2 regions of the Faecalibacterium sp. AM43-5AT genome follow, and region 2 is predicted to be linked to the other one. Evidence: riboswitches for the same ligand, from Rfam matches in the RefSeq annotation. Region 2 holds a riboswitch; the other holds the start of a gene.
The links. Region 2 has a riboswitch for thiamine pyrophosphate ahead of thiW (energy coupling factor transporter S component ThiW). Riboswitches for the same ligand answer to the same signal wherever they lie in the genome.
Positions count from the first base shown of each region.

Region 1: another riboswitch for thiamine pyrophosphate. It lies ahead of DW937_RS11965 (energy-coupled thiamine transporter ThiT); the one in region 2 lies ahead of thiW (energy coupling factor transporter S component ThiW).

Region 1 covers NZ_QVGZ01000011.1:65,797-73,013, forward strand. Annotated here, with positions in the region: gene DW937_RS11940 (MATE family efflux transporter) at 1-1,043, opposite strand, end outside; gene yfcE (phosphodiesterase) at 1,353-1,898, shown strand; gene DW937_RS11950 (DNA glycosylase) at 1,898-2,734, shown strand; gene bilS (flavodoxin family protein BilS) at 2,827-3,318, opposite strand; tRNA gene DW937_RS11960 (tRNA-Ala) at 3,382-3,457, opposite strand; gene DW937_RS11965 (energy-coupled thiamine transporter ThiT) at 3,600-4,229, opposite strand; TPP riboswitch at 4,312-4,411, opposite strand; gene DW937_RS11970 (sporulation transcriptional regulator SpoIIID) at 4,522-4,770, shown strand; gene sigG (RNA polymerase sporulation sigma factor SigG) at 4,821-5,588, opposite strand; gene DW937_RS11980 (sigma-70 family RNA polymerase sigma factor) at 5,673-6,377, opposite strand; gene DW937_RS11985 (sigma-E processing peptidase SpoIIGA) at 6,426-7,217, opposite strand, start outside.
Region 2 covers NZ_QVGZ01000005.1:113,667-120,883, reverse strand. Annotated here, with positions in the region: gene DW937_RS08310 (precorrin-8X methylmutase) at 1-62, shown strand, start outside; gene DW937_RS08305 (hypothetical protein) at 225-1,616, opposite strand; TPP riboswitch at 1,804-1,911, shown strand; gene thiW (energy coupling factor transporter S component ThiW) at 2,202-2,717, shown strand; gene thiM (hydroxyethylthiazole kinase) at 2,733-3,554, shown strand; gene thiE (thiamine phosphate synthase) at 3,541-4,176, shown strand; gene thiC (phosphomethylpyrimidine synthase ThiC) at 4,379-5,689, shown strand; gene DW937_RS08280 (alanine/glycine:cation symporter family protein) at 5,866-7,217, shown strand, end outside.

The DNA.
Region 1 (7,217 bases), on a different contig from region 2:
GAAGTGAACAGCTGCATCAGCGGGCGGGAAGCGAACAGGCAGATGACCGTGCCCGCAGCCATGATGACAGCACTCATGATGAGGGTGAGTTCGTAGAGCTTTTTCACGCGGGCGTGCTGCTTGGCACCGTAATTGTAGCCAATGAGCGGGCGCATACCCTGCACGATGCCGTTGGCGGGCAGATACAGGAAGGTCTGCAGCTTGTAGTAAATGCCCAGCACCACCACGTAGCTCTGGGAAAAGCCCGCCAGCAGGCCGTTCAGGAAGGTGACCAGCAGAGAGGGCAGGGCCAGATTGAGGATGGCCGGCACGCCGATGGCATACAGTCTGCCGTCCAGTGCGGCATCCGGGCGCAGGCAGCTGCGGCGCAGTCGGACAGGCAGCTCAGTACGGACGTAAACGAAGAGGTAAACGCACAGGCTCAGCAGCTGGCCGATGCCGGTGGCAAGGGCCGCACCCGCAATGCCCATGGCAGGCACCGGGCCAAGGCCGAAGATCAGGATGGGGTCCAGAAGGATGTTGCACACACAGCCGAAGATCAGCGCCGCCATAGTCACCTTCATGCGGCCCACGGCCTGAAACATCTTTTCAAAGGCCAGTGCCGCCATGTTGATGGTGGCAAACAGGAATACGATGGTGGAGTAGGTGATGCCGGATGCGATCAGGCCTGCGTCGCTGGTGAACCGGCGCAAAAAGCCCGGCATGATGACAATGCTGACAATGGTGATGAGAATGCCGTGCATCAGGCTCAGCGCCATGCCGTGGGTGGCGGCAGTCTCGGCCTTTTTGTGGTCGCCTGCGCCAAGGTACAGTGCGATCATGGCATTGATGCCAATGCCAAAGCCAATGGCAATGGCGTTGGCAAAGTTCTGGATGGGATACACCAGACTGAGGGCAGTCATGGCATCCTCGCTGATACGAGCCACGAACAGGCTGTCCACGATGTTGTACAGGCTGTTCACCAGCATGGAGATAACGTTCGGCAGTGCCATGGATACCAGCAGCGGCAGCACCGATTTTTCTTTCATAAAGGTCTCGTTCATAGTGTTTGCATTGCTCCTGTAGAGAAAAGAAATGAATTACTGCAGCCGCGGAATCGTCAGGGCGAGACTGCTCGAAAACAAACGCAGACGCAAAAAAGCCACACAATGGCTTTTTTGAAGTCATTGTGTGGCGAAAAGTAGCATACTGCTGTAAAAATCCACACGAATTTTATTAACTGTAGGATAACACGGCTTCCGGCAGATGTCAAGAGGTCAAACGGATAAAGTATGACTTTTATAGACTTGACCATTTTTCACCGGGAGGCTAAAATAAAAATAGATACTTTATAAAATAAGGAGAATCCTGCCATGAAATGGATGATCGCATCCGACCTGCACGGGTCGGCGTTTTATTGCAAAAAAATGATCAAAGCGTTTGAGCGGGAGAGAGCAGACCGGCTGCTTTTGCTGGGGGATCTTTTGTATCACGGCCCCCGCAACGACCTGCCGGAGGGCTATGCCCCGAAGGAGGTCATCCCGCTCCTGAACGGGCTGAAGCCGGCGCTTTTGTGCGTGCGGGGCAACTGTGACGCTGAGGTGGATCAGATGGTGCTGGATTTTCCCATTCTGGCCGACTATGCGGTGCTGCCAGTGGGCAGGCGGCTCGTTTACGCTACCCACGGTCATGTACACAACCTGAAAAAACTGCCGCCGCTGGCTCCGGGGGATGTCCTGCTGCATGGCCACACCCACATTCCGGCGTGGACAGAGTTCGGCGAAGGCAATCTCTACCTGAACCCCGGTTCTGTGAGCATCCCGAAGGAGGGGAGCGCACATAGCTATATGACACTGGAAGGGGAGACTTTCCTTTGGAAAACGCTGGAAGGCGAAGTGTACCGGGAGCTGGAGCTGTGATGGGGGCAATGGAGCTGGAAGAGAAAACGGTTCAGATCCGGGATGATTTCGACCCGGACAAAATTCTGGAAAGCGGCCAGTGCTTTCGCCCCCGGAAGCAGGCGGAGGGCTGGTATCGGTTTGTTTCCGGGAGACAGCTGCTTTACCTCAGACCACTGCGCAGCGGAACCTACACGGTGCGGTGTGAGCCGGGCGCATGGGAAACCTTCTGGCACGGTTACTTCGACCTTGGCCGCAGCTATGCCGCCCTGCGCGGAAAGCTGGACAGCCGGGACGACTTTCTGCAGCGTGCCATGGAATATGGCCGGGGCATCCGGGTGCTGCGTCAGGATGAGTGGGAGATGCTGGTCAGCTTCATCATCTCGCAGCGAAAGAGCATCCCGGCTATCCGCAGGGCGGTAGAGCTGCTTTCGGAGCGGTTTGGCGAGCGGCTGGGCAGCGATAGCGAAGGGCCGGTGTACACGTTCCCGACAGCAGAAGCGCTCTGCTGTGCCGGGGAGCAGGCGCTGCAGGAGTGCGGTCTTGGCTACCGCACCCGCTACGTGCTGCATGCGGCGCAGCAGGCGGCAGAGGGCACACTGGACCTGAAAAAGCTGGCTTCCCTGCCCGATGAAGCACTTTTTGCCCGTTTGATGGAACTGGACGGTGTGGGCAAAAAGGTGGCAAACTGCGTGTGTCTGTTCGGCTATGGCCGTGTGGGCCGTGTGCCGGTGGATGTCTGGATCGAACGGCTCATCCGGGACGAGTTTGCCGGGCAGGACCCGTTCCCGCAGTTCGGGCTGGAAGCAGGCATCGTGCAGCAGTACCTGTTCTTTTATAAAAGAAGCGTGGGATAAGAACCGCGGAGCCGCAGGCAGGAGCGTAGGATCATCCGCTAAGCAAAAAAGGCAACGGCTTCCTCTGTTTGAGGAAAACCGCTGCCTTTTTATCATTTTACCGCCTGCTTTAACCGTTCCAGATCTTCTGCATCCGGGTGAGAAAGGGCGTTGTCAAAATTCTCGATCAGCGCATCCAGATTGGGCAGATGGATCGGCTGCTTTTTCATGCCCTCATACCGCTGGCGTACCGAAAGCGGCATCTTGCCCTGACACATATAACGGCCGAAGACTGTGTTGCTCCTGTCCAGCGAACCCTCCACCTTTTTCAGGATCTTGTTGAAATACTCCTCACTGCCGCCAAAGCCGGCGGTGCCAAAAAGGAAGATATTTTTGCCGTGCAGCTGCTTCAAAAAGTCCAAAGTGCTTTCGTCAGCGTTTCCCTTGTCTGTCCAGAAGCCCACATAGAGGGTGTCCGCTTCCATGGCAGCAGGGTCCGGGGTGCCAAAATAGCAGCAGTTTTCCTGTGGCAGACAGGCGTGCAGCGTGTCTGCCAATAATTTTGTGTTGCCTGTTTTACTGCTGAATACGATCGCGTAGCTCATAGTTTCTCCTTTGGTCGGTAACAACAAAAAATACCGCACGTTTCCGTGCGGTATTTTTCCTTCTGGTGGAGAATACCGGGATCGAACCGGTGACCTCTTGCATGCCATGCAAGCGCTCTCCCAGCTGAGCTAATCCCCCAGATGTTTGTGCCGTGCCTGACGACAGGAGTAATTATACCAGCGCTTTGCCGGATTGTCAACAGCTTTTTGGGATTTTCTGCAAAAAAAAATTCCCGCCGGGGAAATGCCCTTCCCGGCGGGAAAAATGACTGCGAAAAAACTTACGCTCTTGCGTTCTGCGGGTCGAAGATCTGCGGTGCGACACGGATCAGGATCACCACAAGGACCGTGGTCAGAATGGCTTCGGGCAGCATGTAGGTGGCGTTGTACACGGCACTGTACAGCCAGCACAGACCGTCCACGCTCATGTTGGAGATGCCGGGAAAGCCGATCTCGGTCATCCAGCTGAAAGCGTAGTCGTAGTCCTTCCAGACGATGTAACCGGACAGAAAGCTGCACAAAAAGCGCAGCAGGCACACCACAAAGGCGCTGACACCGACACCCACGGTGCGGCTGCGGAAAGGCTTTGCGATCAGGCAGGCAAAGCCCAGCACCGTGAAGGCCAGAAGGTAGTCCAGCAGCACGCAGCCCACCTGTGCCGTGAGGGTCTGGCAGTATGCCAGATTGCCAAGGCCCTGCACAAGCTGGATCAGGCTGTTGACGAAAGCGGTCATGATGCCCCACTTTGCGCCGTGGCGGTAGCTCATTACCAGAATGGGCACCATGCTGAACAGGGTGATGGAACCGCCGTGTGGCATGAGCGGGATCTGGATCATGCTCAAAACGGTGGACAGGGCGATCATCAGCGCACCCTCCACCAGAATGCGGGTCTTGGAATAGGTTTTGGTCATAGGGATTCCTCTTCTCAGAACAATAGTACACAAAAACAAAATGCGCCCGCTTTTCAGCAGGCGCATGGGGTTTGTGAAAGAACGGACAGTTCTGCAAACTCCCACGCCGGCATTGTCCGGTCTGGTAAAAGGGTACTCCGCAAAACGCGGATCTCAGCCTTTCGGCGCCCCTGTTTTTATGTCCAAGCAAAAGTATAGCGCATCCGGCGCAAAAGTCAAGCCCCGGCGGAACATATCTGCCCCGGCCTGTGCATAGGCTGTACTATAAGTTCACAATGGGAGGAGTCTGGATATGAAGGGAGACCCCGAACAGAGGGCGGTACAGTTGGGCGAATATATCGCGGCCAACCGGGCCACAGTGCGTGCGGCGGCAGCGGTGTTCGGGTGCAGCAAGTCCACCGTGCACAAGGATGTTGCGGTACGGCTGCGGACGCTGCAGCCGGAGCTGTTCCGGCAGGTGCGGGCGGTTCTGGCCTGCAATAAGGCAGAGCGGCATCTGCGCGGCGGTGCGGCCACCCGGCGCAAATACAGCCGCAGATAAAAGACGGCACACTTCCGAACAAAACGGAAGCTGTGCCGCCTTTTTTAGGTTCAGTCCCGGGTGCGGAACTGGCTCAGTGCGCCTTTTTCCAACCGGCTGACCTGTGCCTGACTGATGCCGATCTCCTGCGCCACCTCCATCTGGGTCTTGCCCTGCAGGTAGCGCAGCTCCATGATCCGCTTTTCCCGCGGGGTCAGCCCGGCCACGGTCTGCCGGAACTGCAGCCCGCTGATCCAGCTGTCCTCGCCGTCCGGGTCCCGCACCTGATCGATCACATACATCGCATCGCCGCCATCGGTGTACACCGGCTCTTCCAGACTGATCGGCTCCATCACCGATTCCAGCGCAGCGGCCACTTCGCGCCGGGCAAGGCCCGCCGCCTGTGCGATCTCGTCCATGGTCGGCTCGCGGCCCAGCTGCTTTTCCAGCGCTTCGCGGCTCTGCATGGCACGGTAGGCGGTATCCCGCAGGCTGCGGCTCACCCGCAGGGCGTTGTTGTCCCGCAGAAAGCGCCGGATCTCCCCAATGATCATGGGCACGCCGTAGGTGGAAAAGCGCACCGGCTGGGCAGGATCAAAGTTATCGATGGCCTTGATCAGGCCGATGCACCCCACCTGAAACAGGTCGTCCAGATTTTCGCCGCGCTGGGCGAACCGCTGCACCACGCTGAGCACCAGCCGCAGGTTGCCTTCCACCATTTGTTCCCGGGCTGCCGCATCACCGGCGTGGGCGCGGGCCAGCAGTTCCCGCTTTTCGGCTTCGGTCAGCACAGGCAGCTTTGCAGTGTTCATGCCGCACAGCTCCACTTTGTTGTACATCCAAACGCCCCCGGTCTGTTTTGATCTTCACCGGGAGTATGGCCCTGCGTGCAAAGCACTATGCACGGGAAAAACTGGGAGCCGTTATTCGTTTTCCAATTGTACTTTTAAGGTATGGATGATCCGTTTTTCCAGCCGGGAGATATAGCTCTGGCTGATGCCCAGTGCGTCGGCGGCCTCCTTCTGGGTGCGCTCGATGCCGTCTGCCAGACCAAAGCGCAGCTCCATGATCTGCCGTTCCCGCGGGGACAGGCTGTCCACGGCCCGGCGAAGAACGGCGCGCTCCGCATCCTGTTCCAGCCGCTGGCTGATCTGGTTCTCATCACTGCCCAGAATATCAGAAAGCAGCAGCTCGTTGCCGTCGCCATCCACGTTCAGCGGTTCGTCGATGCTGGCTTCCTGACGGCGGTTGGAGCTTTTGCGTAAGTACATCAGAATTTCATTGCCGATGCAGCGGCTGGCGTAAGTGGCCAGCTTGATGCTGCGCTCCGGCGTGAAGGTATTCACCGCCTTGATCAGCCCGATGGTGCCAATGCTGATCATGTCCTCGGCAGGCACACCGCTGCTTTCGTACTTTTTGGCAAGGTACACCACCAGCCGCAGGTTGTGGGTGATCAGGTCGTCCCGGGCAGCGGCATCGCCTGCAGCCATACGGGAGAGCAGGACTTTTTCCTGTTCCGGGGTCAGGGGCGGGGGCAGGCTGGGCGCGCCCGCCAGAAAATGTGCGCCGCCGCAATAGCCCAGCCGTGCAAGGAGCCAACGCCAGAACCGGTGCAGAACATGAAACATGAATACCCCTCCTGTACATCTATAAGTATCAATCGCATCAAGTGCTTCTCAGCGGATGCCCAGCTGTACGGCCAATTCGCTGCCCAGCAGAGCTGTCCATGGCTGCTGTGTTTCCGGGCGGCAGAATGCGGCCAGAATGCCCGCTGCACTGCCTTTGCTGGTGCGCAGGGCCTTGGCCGGAACGGCAGGCAGCACGCAGTGCCCGGCAATGGTGGTGCAGGGCACCAGCCGCACCCGCAACTCCGGCGGCGGTGCTGTGCCGCAGGCAAAATAACTGTCCAGAAATGTGCGCAGCTCCGGCGGCAGGGTACTGCGCACGGCAGGATAACAGACCAGAACCACTGCCTGCCCGGTCAGCGGGTCCTGCACGGAGAAGCCGGTGTCACAGAAAGCCTGTACGGAGAGGACTGAGCCTTCCAGCTCCAGCACAGCGGCAAAGCAGCGGGTGCCTGCACGGCCAAAGCAGAACAGTACGCCGCGCAGCACGGCAAGCACTGCACCGCAGCACAGTAGCAGCCGGCCCGGAGACAGCGGCAGATAGACGCAGAGATTTGCGCTTTGCACCCCGGGCAGCAGTACGGCTCCGCACAGCAGCAGGTTCAGCAGCAGATACCACGCACACAGCTGCACAAAATTGCGCAGGCCCGGCACGCCGTAAGCCGCAGCTACAGCAGCACAGCAGGTGAATACCTTATAAAGGAAAGCTGCAGGCTCGGGCAGCTCCGGCAGCAGAATGCCCAGCGAAGCTGCTGCCGCTGCCGCACTGCCCGCCATCAGCCGCAGGCCGCTGCACTGCCGCGCACACAAAAGCCCTGCGCCCAAAAGCAGCGCTGCTGCGGC
Region 2 (7,217 bases):
ACGCCCTCATTTACTCTGCCGCCGAAATGCTGGACCCCTCTGCCAGAGGGTGGAACGGATAAGGCGGAAACAGCATAACATCAAAAACCCGGAACCCTTTTTGAGCCGTTTTGGCCGAGAAAAGGTTCCGGGTTTTGTTCATGATTTTTTCAGAGAGCTATTTTGTAACAGCCTCATTTTCACGGAAAAGGTCCGAACCGAGCACGGCATCCACACTGCCGGCATCAGGCTGCGGGGAACGTCTTGTTCCACACTTCGATCACCTTGAACTTCGGGGTCCAGCCTTCGGGCTCAAAGCGGTCGCCCTTGGCAACCATGGTGCCCTGCTCGGTGCACCACTGTGCGGCCTTGGCCATATCAGGGTCGGTCACATCCGCAAAGGCGGGTGCGCCTGCGGGTTCGGGCCTGCCTGCGGTGTTCCACACCAGCAGAGCCAGTTGGCCGCGGCTTGCCGGGATGACTGCACCCTCGGGCAGGAGGCTGTGCAGGATCACGCGGGTGGCGATCTCGTAGCCGCCCCAGATGGCTGCACCGCCAACGGCCACGGCGGCAATGGTACCGCCTGTGGTATCCATGGGTGCAGGTTCCACGCCGAAGTCTTCATCAAGAGGTTCGTCCGGGTCGATGGGCTGATACGGGTCAAGCGAGCTTGCCGACCACTGAGCGACCAGTTCCACCGGGCCATTGGGCATTTTAAAGGTAAAGGTTGTGCTGGTGCTTTTGTTTGTCTCTGTCCAGCCGCCCTCCGGCTCTTCGGGTGCAGTGCCGGTGGAGTTCCACTTCTCAAACTCCATCCAGTAGCCGTCTTTCAGGGTGGTAGCCACTGCCACCGTCTCGCCTTCCTTGACCCAAAGGCTGCTGCGCGGTTCGCCGTTGATGGTCACACTGCCCAGACTGTCGTTGATGGATACCTTGTACAGCTGGTCCCGCTGTGCTTCCAGCGTCACATTGCCGTAAGGCATTTTAAAGGTGAACTCCGGGCTGGTCTGCCAGCCGTCATCCGGCTCTACGGGTGCTTTGCCGGTATACGTCCACTGCAGGAAGGGGTTCTCCTCCGTGCTCTCGGCCCGGACGGTGACCGGCTGGCCCGGCTTCACGATCTTTTTGGATGTGCCGGTGTCGCCGGTTCCGTCCACGATGGTGCCGTGTGTGACGTTGACATCGTACAGGGTCGTCCTGTGTGCCACCAGGAGCACTATGTCGGACGGCATGGTGAAGCTGAAGCTCGGCTTGTTCTCCCAGCCTTCCTCCGGGTCTACAAGAGTCGTGTAGCTCTGCCACTGATCAAATTCGTGGTGGTCGTTGATGAAACCATCCACAAGCTTTACGGTAACGCGGACGCCTGCCGGTGCCTGATAGACCTGCTTACCGTCCACAAAGAACTCGGCTTTACTCTTATCTTCATACAGGTGATATGTCTCCCGATACGCTGCGCTCAGGCTCACGTTGCCCTCAGGCATCTTAAGGTCCGTTGTTGTCCCGCCTTTTGTAAGCGTGATCATCGCCGCGCTTCCTATTTCCGGTTCTGCCGCCAGTGCCGGTGCGCACACGCTCAGCACCATGCACAGCGCCACGAGGGCTGAGAGCAGCCTTTGGGTCAGGGTCGTCTGCTTCATACGGAATTCCTCCTTTTTGCTTACGGGGGGGGGTATGCGTCCACCTTGAAAATACCATATTTCACCTTCTTTTTCAATAAAACCTGCGTGAAACGCCCCAAAAACTGCGTGAAAAACGTTTTGCACCGCTGTGCGCGCCTTTGCCCCCTCTTGCAATTTGTGCGCAAAGGGTGTAGAATACAATCACAATCAAATACAGGGGAGCTTGTGAAGCAGGCTGAGAGGAAGTACCCAAACTTCGACCCTTTTACCTGATGCGGATAATGCCGCCGTAGGAAGTCAGAATGGATGATTTTTTGCAGGAGGCACCGCGGAAGGTGTCTCCTGTTTTTTGTTGTGCACCTATTACCATTAAGGAGGATGCCTTGTACTTTTCTGCGGAAGTGCCGCAGCGGGCTGAGGGGGAGCGCCCTGAGCTTTGTGACCGTCAGCGATGGGAAGCCGTGTTCCGGCGTGAGAGGAGACCAGAAAGTCTCGACCGCTTCTTATAGTTCCTGCGCCGGGTCTGGCACCGGGTGCGGGCTGTTTGCGGAGGCGCTGTATGGTTTTTGCTGCTTCCGCAGGTTTGGAAAGGAGCCTTGCCTTATGAAAAAACTCTCTGTGAAAAAGCTGGCGCTGGCCGGCATGCTGTGTGCTCTGTGCGTGGTGGGCAGCGTATTCAGCTTCCCCATGTTCGGCAGCAAATGTGCACCCATCCAGCACATGGTCAATGTGACCTGCGCGGTGCTGCTTGGCCCGTGGTGGGGCGTGGGCGTGGCCTTTGTGGCCTCGCTGCTGCGCAATCTGCTGGGTCTGGGCAGCCTGATGGCCTTCCCCGGCAGCATGTTCGGCGCACTGCTGTGCGGCCTTGTGTACCATAAGACCAAAAACATCCTTGCCACCATGGTGGGCGAGGTGTTCGGCACCAGCATTCTGGGCGGCCTGTGCGCTTACCCGGTGGCCATCTTCCTCATGGGCAAGAGCGCTGGCGATATCGCGTTCTATGCCTACATCGTGCCGTTCCTCATCTCCACTGCAGTGGGTTCCATCATTGCGGGCGTGCTGGTGTACAGCCTGCAGCGCTCCGGCGCTCTGCGCTCCATGCAGAACAGCCTTTCCTGACGGTGGTGCGTGCAAATGTTTAAAACAGAGTTTGAAAATGTCCGCCGCACCTGCCCGCTCATCCATAACATTACCAACTACGTCACCGTGAACGACTGCGCCAACATGGTGCTGGCCTGCGGTGCTTCGCCCATCATGGCCGACGATGCCGCCGAGGTGGAGGACATCACCACCATCTGCGGCGGTCTGAACATCAACATCGGCACCCTGAACAGCCGCACCATCACCAGCATGCTGCTGGCGGGCAAAAAGGCAAACCAGCTGGGCCATCCTGTGGTGCTGGACCCGGTGGGTGCGGGTGCATCCCGCCTGCGCACCGACACGGCTTTCCGCCTGCTCCGGGACGTAAAGTTCACCGTGATCCGCGGCAACATCTCGGAGATCAAAACGCTGGCTTCCGGCGCGGGAACCACCAAGGGCGTGGATGCCGATGTGGCCGATAAAGTTACTGAGGCCAATCTGGATTCTGCCGTGGCCTTTGCCAAGGCCTTTGCAGCCCAGACGGGTGCCGTTATTGCCATTACCGGTGCCATCGACATCGTGGCCGATGCCCACACCGCCTACTGCATCCGCAACGGCAATGCCATGATGAGCAGCATCACCGGCACAGGCTGCCAGCTTTCGGCCCTGACGGCGGCGTTCGTTACCGCCAACCCCGGCCATCCGCTGGAAGCCGCTGCAGCTGCAGTGTGCGCCATGGGCCTTGCGGGCGAGACCGCCCACAAACGCCTGACCCCGCTGGACGGCAACTCCACCTACCGCAATTATATCATCGATGCCATTTACAATATGACCCCGGATCAGCTGGAAGAAGGAGCAAACTATGAAGTGCGATAAGCAGAACATGCTTCTGTATGCCGTCACCGACCGCGCATGGGTGGGCAAACAGACCCTCTATGAACAGGTGGAGAGCGCCCTGAAGGGCGGTGTCACCTGTGTGCAGCTGCGTGAAAAAGAGCTGGACGACGAAGCCTTTCTGAAAGAGGCGGTGGAGCTCCATGCTCTGTGCCAGCGCTACGGCGTGCCGTTCTTTGTGAACGACAACGTGGACATTGCCATCCGCTGCCACGCCGAAGGTGTGCACGTGGGGCAGGAGGATATGGCTGCAGCGCAGGTGCGCGCCCGTGTGGGCGAGGGAATGATGATCGGCGTTTCCGTCCACAGTGTGGAGGAAGCACGGGAAGCCGTCAAGCACGGCGCAGACTGCCTTGGCGTGGGCGCGGCCTTTGCCACCCATACCAAGACCGATGTGGATGTTCTGCCCCACGAGACCCTGAAGGCCATCTGTGATGCCGTGGACATCCCGGTGGTGGCCATTGGCGGCATCCACAAGGAGAACATCCTGCAGCTCAAGGGCACCGGTGTGGATGGCGTGGCCCTTGTGAGCGCCATCTTTGCAGCAGACGACATCGAGACCGAGTGCAAAGAGTTGAAAGCCCTGTCGGAGCAGATCATCTGACCGATCCCGCGGCAAACTGGGGACACCACCTTGGGCCGCGTTATAAAATTCATGGAGAAAACCAACATGAAAAGCGTATTTTGCGCAGGTGCCGGCATCCAGAACGTTCTGTTTTTTCTGAATGACGGCTGCCTTTCCCTACCCTTGTATGACCAGCACCCTGCTGTTCAGAGATAAACTGTCATTTGGAGGAACAGAGCGTATGCAGACTTATACCACTCAGATGGATGCTGCCCGCAAGGGCATCATCACGCCGCAGATGGAGATCGTGGCTAAAAAAGAGTATCGCACCACCGAGGAGATCCGCCAGTGGGTGGCCGAGGGCAAGGTAGCCATTCCGGCCAACAAGCACCACGAGTGTTTGAACCCCGAGGGTGTCGGCTCCATGCTGCGCACCAAGATCAACGTGAACCTTGGTGTCTCCCGCGACTGCAAGGACTACAACGTGGAGATGCAGAAGGTGATGAGCGCCGTCAACATGGGTGCGGAAGCCATTATGGATCTTTCCAGCCACGGCAACACCCAGCCCTTCCGCCAGAAGCTGACCCACGAGTGCCCGGTGATGATCGGCACTGTGCCGGTGTACGATTCGGTCATCCACTACCAGCGCGATCTGGCTGAGCTGACCGCACAGGACTTCATCGATGTGGTGCGCCTGCATGCAGAGGACGGTGTGGACTTTGTCACCCTGCACTGCGGCATCACCCGCAAGACCATCGAGCAGATCCGCAAGCACAAGCGCAAGATGAACATTGTCAGCCGCGGCGGCTCTCTGGTGTTTGCATGGATGAGCATGACCGGCAACGAGAACCCCTTCTACGAGCACTTTGACGAGATCTGCGAGATCTGCGCCGAGCACGATGTGACCATCTCGCTGGGCGATGCCTGCCGTCCCGGCTGTCTGGCTGACGCCACCGATGTGTGCCAGATCGAGGAGCTGGTGCGTTTGGGCGAGTTGACCAAGCGCGCATGGGCACACAACGTGCAGGTGATGGTGGAAGGCCCCGGCCATGTGCCCCTGAATCAGGTGGCTGCAAACATGGAGGTGCAGAAGAGCATCTGCATGGGCGCACCCTTCTATGTGCTGGGACCCCTCGTCACCGATATCGCCCCCGGTTACGATCACATCACCGCTGCCATCGGCGGCGCTGTGGCTGCAGCCAGCGGTGCAGCTTTCCTGTGCTATGTGACCCCCGCCGAGCATCTGGCTCTGCCCAATGTGGACGATGTGAAGCAGGGCATCGTGGCCTCCAAGATCGCTGCCCACGCCGCCGATATCGCCAAGGGCATCCCCCACGCCCGGGACATCGACGATAAGATGGGCGATGCCCGCCGTGTGCTGGACTGGGATGCACAGTTCGCCTGCGCACTGGACCCGGAGACCGCAAAGGCCATCCGCGATGCCCGTCTGCCGGAGGACGACCACAGCGACACCTGCAGCATGTGCGGCAAGTTCTGTGCCGTGCGCAGCATGAACAAGGCGCTGGCCGGTGAGTACATCGACATTCTGTAAAAATCTTCTGTTTTGCGCGCAGCAGCGTGCATCTTCCTCCGCCGCCCGGTATGACCGCCGGGCGGCTTTTTTATTATCGATTATTTCTATCAATTTTTTAGAATTTACAATTCTTCTGTACTGTACTATAATAAAGTTAACAACTTCATTCACCCAAAGTACAGGAGGAATCTGCCTTGCTGGTAAATCTTATCGAATCCGTCTATCGCCTTTTGTGGGGCGACTTGTTCACCATCCCGCTGGGCGGCGGCATCGGCATTTCCTTCATGGTGGTGCTGCTGTTCACGGCGGGTATCTGGTTCACCTGCCGCACCCGTCTTTTGCCGGTGCGGCTGTTCCGGGATATGATCGCCGCCGTGTGCGAGAAAAAGCAGGGCAGGGACGGCCTTTCCTCCTTCCAGACGCTGGTCATTTCCACCGCCACCCGCGTGGGCATGGGCAATCTGGTGGGCGTGGTGGCTGCTGTTTCTGCAGGCGGTGCCGGTGCGGTGTTCTGGATGTGGGTCACTGCCATTCTGGGTGCGTCCACCTCCTTTATCGAATCCACCCTTGCCCAGAAATACCGCCAGCCCGACCCGCTGTACGGCGGCTGGCGCGGCGGCCCGGCCTACTATCTGCATGTGCTGGCGGAGCGCAGGCGCGGCAAAAAGCTCAAACGCTCTGTGGTAGCGGCGCTGTTTGCGGTGTCTGGCCTCATCTGCTGGTGCGGCATCAGTCAGGTGATCTCCAACTCGGTCAGTTCTGCGTTTGAAAATGCGTTCCATATTCCGCCGCTTACTACCACACTGGTGCTCACGGCCATTGCGGCGGTGATCGTGCTGCGCAAGAATGCCACCGTGAAAAGTCTGGACGTGATGGTGCCCATCATGGCGGTGTGCTATTTTGTCATCACCGTGGGCATCGTGCTGTTCAACCTGCCCAAGCTCCCGGCGGTGTTCGGGCGCATCTTTGCGGAAGCGTTCGGTCTGCGGCAGGCCGTGGCTGGCGGCTTTGGTGCTGTGCTGATGAACGGTGTCAAGCGCGGCCTGTTCTCCAACGAAGCGGGCAGCGGTTCGGCACCCTGTGCAGCTGCCGCCGCAGAGTGCGACGACCCGGTCAAGATGGGCTTTGTGCAGGCACTTGGCGTGCTGATCGATACGGTGGTGATCTGCAGCTGCACGGCTTTTTTGATGCTGCTGGTGCCGCAGGAGATCACGGAAGGACTTGCGGGCATGGACCTTTTGCAGACTGCCCTGCAGTACCATCTGGGCGGCTTTGGTGTCGTGTTCATTGCGGCCACGCTGGCGCTATTCAGCTTTTCCACCTTTCTGGGCGTTTTGTACTATGCCCGCGGCAATGTGGCCTATCTGTGCGGCGACAACTGGTGGAGCCAGACCGTGTATAAGCTGATTGCGCTGGTCATGCTGGTGATCGGCGGTATGCAGGCCTACACGGTGGTGTGGGATCTGGGCGACGTTGGCATCGGCTTGATGACCATTTTCAACATGATAGCCTTGGTGCCCATGGCAAAGGAAGCGCTTGCCGCCCT